4 regions of the Serratia sp. DFXYC6 genome follow, and region 4 is predicted to be linked to each of the others. Evidence: predicted binding sites of a transcription regulator. Region 4 holds the regulator's gene; each other region holds the start of a gene.
The links. The regulator Fur, encoded in region 4, represses iron uptake genes when iron is present. The targets are predictions, from matches to a motif close to ATAATAATGAGAACNACTATCAA.
Positions count from the first base shown of each region.

Region 1: fes (enterochelin esterase) is a predicted target of Fur. The motif match lies at 1,663-1,685, and genes of this name have one in related genera.
Region 2: ftnA (non-heme ferritin) is a predicted target of Fur. The motif match lies at 1,855-1,877, and genes of this name have one in related genera.
Region 3: exbB (tol-pal system-associated acyl-CoA thioesterase) is a predicted target of Fur. The motif match lies at 1,820-1,842, and genes of this name have one in related genera.

Region 1 is NZ_JBXUNV010000003.1:20,613-23,728, forward strand. It holds gene AC2CGQ_RS16370 (TonB-dependent siderophore receptor) at 1-1,487, opposite strand, end outside; gene fes (enterochelin esterase) at 1,772-3,116, shown strand, end outside.
Region 2 is NZ_JBXUNV010000001.1:2,050,153-2,053,268, forward strand. It holds gene copD (copper homeostasis membrane protein CopD) at 1-474, opposite strand, end outside; gene yobA (CopC domain-containing protein YobA) at 477-860, opposite strand; gene ftnA (non-heme ferritin) at 1,184-1,702, opposite strand; gene AC2CGQ_RS10080 (DNA polymerase III subunit theta) at 2,047-2,277, shown strand; gene pip (prolyl aminopeptidase) at 2,309-3,116, opposite strand, start outside.
Region 3 is NZ_JBXUNV010000002.1:296,753-299,868, forward strand. It holds gene AC2CGQ_RS14750 (LacI family DNA-binding transcriptional regulator) at 1-283, shown strand, start outside; gene exbD (TonB system transport protein ExbD) at 340-762, opposite strand; gene exbB (tol-pal system-associated acyl-CoA thioesterase) at 766-1,746, opposite strand; gene metC (cystathionine beta-lyase) at 2,178-3,116, shown strand, end outside.
Region 4 is NZ_JBXUNV010000004.1:47,399-50,514, reverse strand. It holds gene AC2CGQ_RS19220 (beta-N-acetylhexosaminidase) at 1-1,407, shown strand, start outside; gene fur (ferric iron uptake transcriptional regulator) at 1,656-2,102, opposite strand; gene fldA (flavodoxin FldA) at 2,432-2,971, opposite strand.

The DNA of each region.
Region 1 (3,116 bases), on a different contig from region 4:
ATCCCCATTTTCAACGTGAAGTAATCACCCAGTTCCTGCGACAGATTCAGCGCCGGGCTCCAGTTGTTGCCGGATTCGGAGTGCAGATCGTAGCGCAGGCCCGGCGTCAGCATGGTGGTGTCGGTCAGCTCGATATTGTCTTCGGCGAACAGCGAGAAGATATGTGCGGAGGAATAAGGACTACGGTTAGAGCTGTCCACTCCAGGGATCGCTCCACCTTCGGTGAGAGACTGGCTGGTGGAGGTGCCGTCTTTCATCCGTTGCTGAGACCACTCGGTACCCAGCGTGGCGGTTTGCGCGACGCCCAGCTCAAACGGCACGCTGACTTCGCTGTGCGCCAGGAAGTCGTCCAGCTTGATTGTGCCGAAACCGGTGTTATTGGTGTCGAAGATGCCTTCGGTGCCACCGGCCAACCCTTCGTTCAGGCGGGTGTTGCGGGTGCGCTCAAACTGCACGTAGTTGTTGGTGCTCACGCCGTTGTCCCAGGCGCCGCGGTGGGTCAGGCCGAAGGTTTCACGGTAGATGCGGTTGGTCTCTTTGCCGTAATTGCTCTGCACCAGGGGGTTGGTGTTGGTGTTCTGGGTATCGCCGGCGTACAGGTTGCCCTGGCGGCCATAGGCGTACTCGAACTCCAATGACTGCAGATGGGCGAAATCCCAGTGCAGCAGAGCGTCGATGTTTTTATCGACCACCCCTTCACGTCCGGCAGGTAAGGTATTGGAATAGCTGCCGGTGCGCTCGGATTGATGGCCTTGGTTAATATCCCAGGCATCGGCCTGCGTTTTGCTGTAGCCGCCGAACAGGCGGAAGCTCAGGGAATCGCTCAGCGGGCCGGACAGGCTGAAGTCAGTGCGCTTGGTGGCGCCTTCCTGCTTGTGCTGCGGCACGTTGAAGTAGCCGTTCAGCGAGCCGTGCAGCGCATCGCCGGCTTTCTTGGTGATGATGTTGACCACGCCGCCCGCGGCGCCGTTGCCGTAGCGTGCAGCAGCGGGGCCGCGCAGCACTTCGATGCGTTCGATCATTTCCGGCGGCACCCAGGCGGTATCGCCGCGGGAGTCGCGTTCGCCGCGCCAACCCTGACGCACCGAGTTGCGGCTGGAGGCCGGTTTGCCGTCGATCAGAATCAGGGTGTTTTCCGGGCCCATGCCGCGGATATCGATCTGGCGATTGTTGCCGCGCTGGCCGCTGGTGGAGTTGCCGGTCAGGTTAACCCCGGGCATGGTGCGGATCAGTTCGCTGATGTCGCGCGCCGGCGGGCGTTTTTTGATCTCGTCGGCGGTGATGGTGGACACCCCCGGCGCCTGCAGGTTCTGCCGGGCGGCGGTCACGACGATGGTGTCTTCGCCGCGCGGCTTTTTATCCGTGGCGCCGCTGTTCTCTTCCGTGGTGGTGGTGTCGGTTTGCTGCGCGGCGCTGGCGAACGCGGACGCGCCCAATCCCAAGCCGATAAGAGTGGCTAAAGAATAACGTGATAGCTTGCTTTTCATCTGAGTGTCCTACCTTGCTGCCATCCCTCGCCGAACGGGGGGAAGGGCGGTTGTAGTTTTTGTGTAGTCGGAAATAGAAAATCGGCTGCGGCAAGGGATGCCATTGATGTATCCCCGATCCCTGTCCGTTGCGCGCAATACCAGCACGATCTCCAAGCCTTACACACTATTGCAAATGCAAATTATTATCAATAGTATTTGGCGTACAGTGCGTTCGGGCGGTGGCCGGCGATAGGGAAAAGTCGACGTTCCCGGTGCCGCCAACTACAAAATGGGTAGGCGTTGTGAATACAGAACTACAGTCAGAAAGCAGCAGATTATTGGCCAGCAGCAATGCGGGCAGTCCAGGGTGGTGGTTGACGGTGGCACGACGCGGTACGCCATGGGTAGAACCGGCGGGTAACGGCCGCTGGCGCACCACCTTTTTCTGGCGCGATCCCCAGGGATGCGAATTGACCTCCGCCTACCGTCGCGTGTGGATCAACATTAACTGCCTGACCGACCACCATCAGCCGAATCCGCCGCAAAGCCTGCAGCGTTTGGCCGGCACCGACGTGTGGTATTGGCAGACCGAACTGAGCGGCGCCTGGCGCGGCAGCTACTGCTTTATCCCCTGCTTTGACGAGCGGCCGCCGGCGTTCAGCGGCGACGATGCGCACGCCAACATGCACAACCTGCGTCACTGGTGGCATCAGGTGTTCGCCAGCGCTACCCCCGATCTGCTCAACCCGTATCGCTCCTGGCAAAGCGCCAGCGGTCACAGCGTCTCCGGTCTGCACATGCCGGATGCGCCGCCGCAGCCGGTATGGCGTTCGTTCGACGAATATGAGATCGCCAGCGGGCGCTGCACGCCGCCGCTGCCGGCGCGTTTGCAGCGGCATACCTGGCAGAGCGAGCGCCTGGGCAACAGCCGCGATGTCTGGATCTACACCACCGGCGACAGCAAGCCGGCCGAGCGCCCGCTCGCGATCTTGCTCGACGGCCAGTTCTGGGCGAAGCAGATGCCGGTTTGGGCGCCGCTGATGCAGCTGACCCGCGAGGGGGCGTTGCCGGAAGCGGTTTATGTGCTGATCGACATCATCGATCTGCCGCACCGGGCGCGAGAATTAACCTGCAAGGACGATTTCTGGCTGGCGGTGCAGGAAGAACTGATGCCGCAGCTGGCCGACTGGGCGCCGCACAGCGACAAGCCGGCCGATACGGTGGTGGCGGGGCAAAGCTTTGGCGGCCTGGCCTCCCTGTATGCCGGGCTGCGCTGGCCGCAGCGCTTCGGCGCGGTGATCACCCAGTCCGGTTCCTACTGGTGGCCGCGGCGCGACATGCTGCAGCTGCCGAGCATTCCCGACGACGCCTGCTGGCTGATGCAACAGGTAGAACGGCACGGCTTGGGCAACCACGGCGCGCTGAAGGTCTTTATGGAAGCCGGTTCGCAGGAAAAACTGGTGCATCGGGTCAGTGGCGAAATGGCGGCGCGCCTGAGCGACGCCGGCCATCGGGTGCACTACCGGGTGGTGGAGGGCGGGCACGATGCGCTGTGCTGGCGCAGCGGCCTGACCGATGGGCTGCAGGCGGTATGGGCTTCCGCTTTCGCCACCGCTTACCCGGCATCGGCGACGGCACGAGGAACAC
Region 2 (3,116 bases), on a different contig from region 4:
GGCCAGCAGGTGCACCGCATGGTTGGCGCGGTGCAGCGCGCCCAACGCGCCTTCATGCATCGCCGCGTGGCCGATGAACGCCAGGCTCACCAGCAGCAGCGCCGAGCACAGCGCCAACGCCTGTACGCGCGGCCGTTCCGGCAGCAGCAGGCCCAGGATCGCCAGCAGCGTCAGGCCCAGATGCCAGCGCCACACTTCGCCGAAGGTGGTGCCGAGCACCGCCCACCAGACCTCCAGCCGCCAGGCGTCTTGCCAACCGTCGCCCATCTGCCCGGCCTGGATGGCCAGCAGCGCCACGGCGGAAAGCCCGGCTACCCAGGTGCCGGCAAGCAGCAGCGGACGCACATCGCGGGAGAGGATCGGGGAGAGGCGCTGCGGTGACAATAAGGCGGTGAACAGACTGATGCCGAACATCAGCATCACCGCCGCAAAGTGCACCAAGCGACACAGAACGAACAGGGTCGCCAGACTCACAGTCAGTTTACGGTGAAGCTGTACTGACCTTTGGTTTTATGCCCGTCGACCGACACCACATGCCAGCTGACGTTGTATTTGCCCGCGCTCAGCTCGCCTTCAATCGGCACGTTGACCTGGGTGTTGTTGTTCGGATCGAGCTGCAGCTTGCCGGTTTTCACCACGGCGTTGTCCGGGCCGGTGATTTTCACGCCGCTGAAGTTCGGCTCGATGCCTTCGGAGAAGCTGAGGGTCAGCGCCTTCGGTGCCGGGCTGACGCTGGCGTCGGCCTTCGGCGTTTCCACTTTCAGGTGGGCGTGCGCCAGCGCTTGCTGTGAAGACAGGCCAACGAACAGGACGAAAATGGTGGAAAGCAGGCGACAGGAGGAACGAATTTTACCGATCACAGTGGTATCCCTTAACAGTAAAAGAGGGTCATAAGGGTTAAGGCCACAGCCAAGGCGATGTATCAGCGGCCCCAACCCACCGCAAATGATTGCGCCACGGGTAAACAGAAAACGGGTTGTATCGGCTAACCCGCTGTTTTGACTCTACCATCCCTGTAGCGTATCGCGGTAAATCATAACGACCACGCCGCGGCAAGTCGAGCGCATCACTGGCATTTTGCGATCCGGCAGCACGTATCGCCGCATAACCGCGATAAACGCAGGGTAAAAAAAACCGCGCGTCAGGCTCGCCCGCGCGCGGTTTTTCGATGCTCTGGTGCAGATCAGGCCTGGTCGTTGCCGCCCTGGCCCATCGCGCCCATTTTCTTCAGATCTTTGTCGATGAAGAACAGGCCCTTGCCGCTGGTGCCCACCAGCGCCAGCTTGTCCAGCACGGATTTGAACAGTTTCTCTTCTTCATGCTGCTCCGCCACGTACCACTGCAGGAAGTTGAAGGTGGAGTAATCGTGTGCGGTCATGGCGGCGTGCGCCAGTTCGTTGATCTGACGAGTGATCAGCTGTTCGTGTTCGTAGGTCTGCTGGAACACGTCCGCCAGCGACTCAAACGCCACCGGCGGCGCGGCGATGGTGCCCAGCAGCGGCAGAGAGCCGGTGTCGCTCAGATAGTCGAACAAACGTTGCATATGCTGCATCTCTTCCTGAGAATGCTCTTTAAGAAATGCGGCGGCGCCTTCAAAGCCTTTATCGCTGCACCATGCGCTCATCTGCAGATACAGGTTGGCGGAGTAGAACTCCAGATTCAGTTGCTCATTCAGCTTTTGAGTCATTTCTTGCGTAAGCATAATGATTCCTTTTATTTTGCAGGTCATGAATTTAATTTCCGCGCATTATGCCCTGCTGCCGTAAAAATAAAAACACCTTATTTACACTCAAATCACATTAATTATAAAAATCATATATATCAACAAATTATAATATCACCGCCACATTGAGAATTAACATGATAATTATTTTCATCTTTTAGTTTAATCAAAAAGCGAATCATTCTTATTTAAAAGAATAAATAGATTGCATTACTGCTGGATAAATATCGCTCCCGGCAACGGCGTAATGGGCTTGCCAAGCGCCGCCGGGTGGATTACCTTCTGCGCAGATTCAATGCGGCAAAGTAAGTAAGGAGCATAGCGTGGGTTACAATCTGGCCGAGCTGCCCAAAGAGGAAATGGACAGGGTGAATGTGGATCTCGCCGCCTCAGGCGTGGCGTATAAAGAGCGCTACAACATGCCGGTGATCCCGGAAGTGGTGGAGCGCGAGCAACCGGAAGCGCTGCGCGACTATTTTCGCGAGCGCGTGGCACACTACCGCGCGGAATCCCACAAGTTTTCGCGCCTGCCGTACGAGCCGAAGGCTAAATAGAAAAACCCGCCGTTACGGCGGGTTTTTTGCGTCACTTGCCGGCAAACCGGTCGGTGGCGATCATCAGCTGGTGCAAAATGCCCGGCTCATCATACGAATGCCCCGCCCCTTCCACGATATGCAGCTCCGCCTCCGGCCAGGCCTTGGCCAGGTCCCAGGCATTCTGCACCTGGCAGGCCATGTCATAACGGCCGTGGACGATCACCGCCGGAATATGGCGGATCAGCGGCACGTTGCGCAGCAGTTGGTCGTCGCTCTCCAGGAAGCCCAGATGGGTGAAGTAGTGGTTTTCAATGCGGGCGAACGCCAGCGCGAAATCATCCTCGCCGAACGAAGCGGATTCGCGGCTCGGCAGCAGCGTGACCGTCTCCCCTTCCCACACGCTCCAAAGTTTGGCCGCTTCAAGCTGCACCTGCGGATCGGCCGAGGTCAGCCGCTGCCGGTAGGCGGCGATCACGTCTTTACGCTCGTCATCCGAGAGGATGGACAGCACGCGCTCCCATTTTTCCGGGAAGAAGCGCGAAGCGCCGTCCTGGTAATACCAATGCAGCTCCTGCTTGCGCAGGGTGAAGATGCCGCGCAGCACCATTTCACTGACGCGCTCCGGGTGGGTCTGCGCATAGGCGAGCGCCAGCGTCGATCCCCAGGAACCACCGAACACCAGCCACTGTTCGACGCCGGCCATTTCGCGCAGCCGCTCGATATCGGCCACCAAATGCCAGGTGGTGTTGTTGTCCAGGCTGGCATGCGGACGGGAGCGGCCACAGCCGCGCTGATCGAACAGCAGCACCTTGTAGCGTTCGGGATCGAACAGCTGACGATGATGCGGGGAGATGCCG
Region 3 (3,116 bases), on a different contig from region 4:
CGCCGCCTGCGGCCTGTTGGAAGGGGTATTGCGTTATCTGACTCAACATCAGCTGATGGAGAGCGACATCCACCTGTGCAGCTTCGACGATCACTACCTGTTCGACTGCATGACGCTGAAGATCGATACGGTCGCACAGGACTGCCGGGCGCTGGCGCAACATAGCTTCGACCAAGTCACCGCACTGATCGACGAGCGGCCGCTGGAACAGAACGCGCTTTATCTGCCGGGCCGTATCCGCTGGCGCCATGCCGGTTCCCGGGCTTTGTTGGCCGAAGAGTGATATCTCTGAACCAGTAAAAAGGGCGCCGAAGCGCCCTTTTTTGTTTCATCAGCCCGCTACTTGGCGGCGCCTTCCATGCCCACCAGCCCCACTTTCAGGTAGCCGGCTTTACGCAGGGTGTCCATCACGCTCATCAGCGTTTCATAGTCCACGCTCTTGTCCGCCTGGAAGAAGATGGTGGTTTCTTTGTTCGCCTGGGTGCGTTGATCCAGCACCGAAGTCAACTGATCGGCATTCACCGGCTGATCGCCGACGTAGAGCTGCTTGTCGGCCTTCACCGACAGGAACACCGGTTTTTCCGGCCGCGGCTGCGGCTTGGCGGAGGAGGCCGGCAGATCGACGCGGATATCTACCGTTGCCAGCGGCGCGGCCACCATAAAGATGATCAACAGCACCAACATGACGTCGATAAACGGCGTTACGTTGATTTCATGCAGTTCGCCGCTGTCGTCCAGATCTTCATTTAAGCGCATCGCCATGTCTCACCCCGCCCGCAGTTGATGTGCGTGCTGAGAGCGCTTGGCTTCCGCCGTCGCGGCCAGATCCAAATCACGGCCCTGCAGCAGCAAGACCTGCGCCGCCACGTCGCCCACCTGCGCGCGGTGGCCGCTGATGACGCGAGCGAAGATGTTGTAGATAACGACGGCAGGGATCGCCGCGACCAGACCCAGTGCGGTCGCCAACAGCGCTTCCGCGATGCCCGGCGCCACGACCGCCAGGTTGGTGGTCTGCGAATGGGCGATGCCGATGAAGCTGTTCATGATGCCCCACACGGTGCCGAACAGGCCGACGAACGGCGAGATGGCGCCGATGGTGGCCAGGAAGCCGTTGCCGCGGCCCATGTTGCGGCTGTAGGCCGCCACGCGGCGCTCGAGGCGGAAGCCGGTGCGCTCTTTGATGCCGTTGTTGTCGTTGGATTCCGCAGACAACTCCAGCTCATTTTGCGCGTCGTTCAGCAATACCGCGCTGACGCTCTCCGGACCGAAGTTTTGCGCCAGTTCGGAGGCTTCATCCAGCGAGCGCGCTTCGGCCAGCGCCAGCTGTTCGCGGCGCAGACGGCGCTTGGCGCGCAGCAGTTCGCTGCCTTTGGAGAACAGAATGGTCCAGGTCACGATCGAGGCCAGCACCAGGCCGATCATTACCGCTTTCACCACCGCGTCGGCGTGCTGGTACATGCCCCAAACGGACAGGTCCATGCCGCGGGTTTCCGGTGGCTGGATCGTTGGCGCCGGGTTCACCGGCGTGATGCTCTCCGGCGCGGCGGCTGCAGCAGGTGCAGGCGCGGTGGTCGGCGCAACGCTTTCGGCAACGGCCGGATTGCTCGCCGGCGCGGCCTGCGCGCTGCCGGCCAGCCCTACGACCAGCACCATAGATGCCATCAGGCTGCGGCCGAAGGCCTTGCCCCACTGCGCCCGGCCCTGGCCGAACGATCCTTGATTTAAATTCTTGCCAGCCGTTTTCACGCTGTGCCTCCACCCATTACCGATCAAAATTAAGGAATAATTCAGCGTGCGATCATATCAAACCAACCGGGGATTGATAGTGGTTCTCATTATTATTTACCAAATAAACGAGAAAATTTTAGCCAGCATCGCCACAAAGCGCCAATCTGTGTCCGTTCACCGCCAAATGCCCCTTTTATAGGGTGATTTCGTTACTTTTCTTCCACAACGACGCAACAACGCCACGCTGCCGAACGGCGCCTCAGCCGAGGAATGGACTTCTCTGTTCCCACTCGGCAGAAGGATTACGCGAGAAATGCGTGACCGGCAGCCAATTATAGCCGTTTCTATATCTGGAAGTTAAAACGTCTGGATGGCTATATTAACTCATGTTAACGTAAGGGCTATCGTAAACGGGCACGTGCAGAGCAACCAGAGGTGAGCCAGGTACCATGACGTCAAAACATATCGAAACCGCGCTGATCGGCGCCGGCCGCGGCAAACGCTACACCCAGGGCTCCGTCAATCCCGTCACGCAACGCGCCTCTTCTTTGGTCTTCGACTCCGTCGCTGCCAAAAAACACGCCACCGCGCAACGCGCTCACGGCGAGCTGTTTTACGGCCGACGCGGCACCCTGACCCACTTCGCCCTGCAGGATGCGATGGTGGAGCTGGAGGGCGGCGCCGGCTGCGTGCTGTACCCCTGCGGCGCGGCGGCGGTGGCCAATGCGATCCTGTCGTTCGTCGGCGCCGGCGATCACCTGCTGGTCACCGGCTCTGCGTACGAGCCGACCCAGGATTTCTGCACCCATATCCTCGGCCGCATGAACGTCAGCACCACCTATTTCGATCCGCTGATCGGCGCCGACATCGCCAAACTGATCCAGCCCAATACCCGCGTGGTGTTCCTGGAATCCCCCGGCTCCATCACCCTGGAAGTGCAGGATATCCCGGCGATGGTGCAGGCCATTCGCGCCGTGGCGCCGGAGGTGGTGATCATGATAGACAACACCTGGGCGGCGGGGGTGCTGTTCAAGGCGCTGGATTTCGACATCGACATTTCTATTCAGGCCGGCACCAAATACCTGATCGGCCATTCCGATTACATGCTTGGCACCGCCGTCGCCAACGCGCGCTGTTGGGATCAACTGCGCGAGTACTCCTATCTGATGGGGCAGATGGTGGATGCCGACACCGCCTACATGGCGAGCCGCGGCCTGCGTACCCTGAGCGTGCGCCTGAAGCAGCACGAACGCAGCAGCATCGAGGTCGCCAACTGGCTGGCGGCGCGGCCGGAGGTGGCGACGGTCAATCATCCGGCCCTGCCGAGCTGCAAGGGCCACGAGTTCTACCGCCGCGACTTCAGCGGCTGCAACGGGCTGTTCTCTTTC
Region 4 (3,116 bases):
GACGTCTACGGCGGCTTCTTCAGCCGTCAGGACTATATCGACATCATCAAATACGCCCAGGCGCGCCAGATTGAGGTGATCCCGGAGATCGACATGCCGGCGCACGCCCGCGCGGCGGTGGTCTCTATGGAAGCGCGCTACAAGAAACTGCATGCCGCCGGCAAAGAGCAGGAGGCCAACGAGTTCCGCCTGGTGGATCCGACCGATACCTCCAATACCACCTCGGTGCAGTTCTTTAACCGCCAGAGCTACCTGAACCCGTGCCTGGATTCCTCCCAGCGCTTTGTCGACAAGGTGATTGGCGAGATTGCCCAGATGCATAAAGAAGCCGGGCAGCCGATCAAAACCTGGCACTTCGGCGGCGATGAGGCGAAAAACATCCGCCTGGGCGCCGGCTATACCGACAAGGCGAAACCGGAGCCGGGTAAAGGCATCATCGACCAGAGCAACGAAGACAAGCCGTGGGCCAAGTCGCAGGTTTGCCAGACGATGATCAAAGAAGGCAAGGTGGCCGACATGGAACACCTGCCGAGCTACTTCGGCCAGGAGGTCAGCAAGCTGGTGAAGGCGCACGGCATCGACAGAATGCAGGCCTGGCAAGACGGCTTGAAAGACGCCGAGAACGCAAAGGCGTTCGCCACCTCGCGCGTGGGCGTCAACTTCTGGGATACGTTGTACTGGGGCGGTTTCGATAGCGTCAACGACTGGGCCAACAAAGGATATGAAGTGGTGGTCTCCAACCCGGACTACGTCTACATGGACTTCCCTTACGAGGTGAACCCGGACGAGCGTGGTTACTACTGGGGCACCCGCTTCAGCGACGAGCGCAAGGTGTTCAGCTTCGCGCCGGACAACATGCCGCAGAACGCGGAAACCTCGGTCGACCGCGACGGCAACCACTTTAACGCCAAAAGCGACAAGCCGTGGCCGGGCGCCTACGGTCTGTCCGCTCAGCTGTGGAGCGAAACCCAGCGCACCGATCCGCAGATGGAATACATGATCTTCCCGCGCGCGCTGTCGGTGGCGGAACGCGCCTGGCACCGAGCCGGTTGGGAGCAGGACTATCGCGCCGGCCGTGAATACAAAGGCGGGGAAACCCACTTTGTCGACACCAAGGCGCTGGAGAAAGACTGGTTGCGCTTCGCCAATATCCTGGGCCAACGAGAACTGGCCAAGCTGGACAAAGGCGGCGTCGCTTACCGTCTGCCGGTGCCGGGCGCGCGCGTGGCGGGCGGCAAGCTGGAAGCGAATATCGCGCTGCCGGGATTGGGCATCGAGTACTCCACCGACGGCGGTAAGCAGTGGCAGCGCTATGATGCCAAGGCCAAACCGGCGGTCTCCGGCGAAGTACAGGTGCGCTCGGTCAGCCCGGACGGTAAACGTTACAGCCGCGCCGAGAAGGTCTAAGCCCGGCACATCGGCCTGTCGTCATGGCGGCGGGCCGCTTAACGAAGGGGGAATGCGTTCGCCCCCGCGCGTGCCGGCGTGGGGCGGATGTTGAAGTGAGAGCAGTACGTGGAGTCGCAGTGCCGCTGCAATTGTAGTATTTCATGACATGATCTTTCCCCGGCTTGCCCGGGGATTTTTTTGCCCGTTGTACGGCGGGCATAAAAAAACCGCCTCAATGTGAGGCGGTTTCTCATAGCCGGTGAGGCTTATTTCTTGTCGTGCAGCGTTTCGTCTTCGCGGCAGTCACCGGTTTCACAGTGGCCGTACAGGTACAGACTGTGGTTGGTAAGCTTGATGCCGTGCTGCTTGGCGATATCACGCTGGCGCACTTCGATGGATTCGTCGCTGAATTCGATCACTTTGCCGCAGTCCAGGCAAATCAGGTGATCGTGGTGATGCTGTTGGGTCAGCTCGAACACGGACTTGCCGCCTTCGAAGTTGTGACGTGTCACAATGCCCGCATCGTCAAACTGGTTCAGTACGCGATAAACCGTTGCCAGGCCGATCTCTTCGCCCATATCAATCAGTTTTTTGTACAAATCTTCCGCACTGACGTGATGGCATTCCGGATTTTGCAGTACTTCCAGGATTTTGAGTCGCGGAAGCGTGACTTTTAAGCCGGCCTTCTTCAATGCGATGTTGTTGTCGGTCATGCGAATTCAGTCCTGTTACTATGCTAATCAAGTTGAGGCGTACTCGCCTGTGGCATCGGTCGGCACAAAGAGTTAATGCGTCTCATTATAGAACCGGTTGTACTAAATGGAAACCGCCGGTTGTTAACAAAGATATAATTGCACTATTGCATGTTTTGCATGCAACGCCTTGATGGATGGGATAAACCGATATCTCAGTCTACCGTGACGGGGTGGGAAGTTACAAATCTGTAGCTTCTATCGCAGCAATCCCTGTTGCCGATGACGGCCCTGTCGGCACACTATGCACTTTACAGGGCCTTTGTTCAACCTTTCGCCAGTCCCGGCGTTTAGCCGACGATATCGGCCAGGCTCAGCTCTTCGACAATCTGTTTGACCCAGGCGTCGACGCGCTCATTGGTCAGCTCCGGCTGACGGTCTTCGTCGATCGCCAGACCGATGAAGTGGTTGTCGTCCGCCAGGCCTTTGGAAGCTTCGAAGTGGTAGCCTTTGGTCGGCCAGTGGCCCACGATGGCCGCGCCGCGCGGTTCGATGATGTCGCGGATGGTGCCCATCGCGTCACAGAAGTATTCCGCGTAGTCTTCCTGGTCGCCGCAGCCGAACAGCGCCACCAGTTTGCCGTTGAAATCGACTTCTTCCAGCGTCGGGAAGAAATCGTCCCAGTCACACTGCGCTTCACCGTAGTACCAGGTCGGGATACCCAGCAGCAGGATATCGAACCCTTCCAGGTCTTCTTTGCTGCTTTTGGCGATGTCGTGCACTTCAGAGACGTCGTCGCCAAACTGTTTCTGGAGAATTTTCTGGATCATTTTGGCAATGTTTTCGGTATTGCCAGTGTCGCTGCCAAAGAAAATGCCTACAGTAGCCATATCGCGTATAACCTTTAAATTCAATTAATTGCATTACTCGGCGCCGGCACTGCCGCCGATTAAAATGATGCCATGGCAAGAGCCTTTCGCCACGGTGGCGGGCGCCGACAGGCGCAGTCTCTTACCGGTAAATGCGTATCATGCC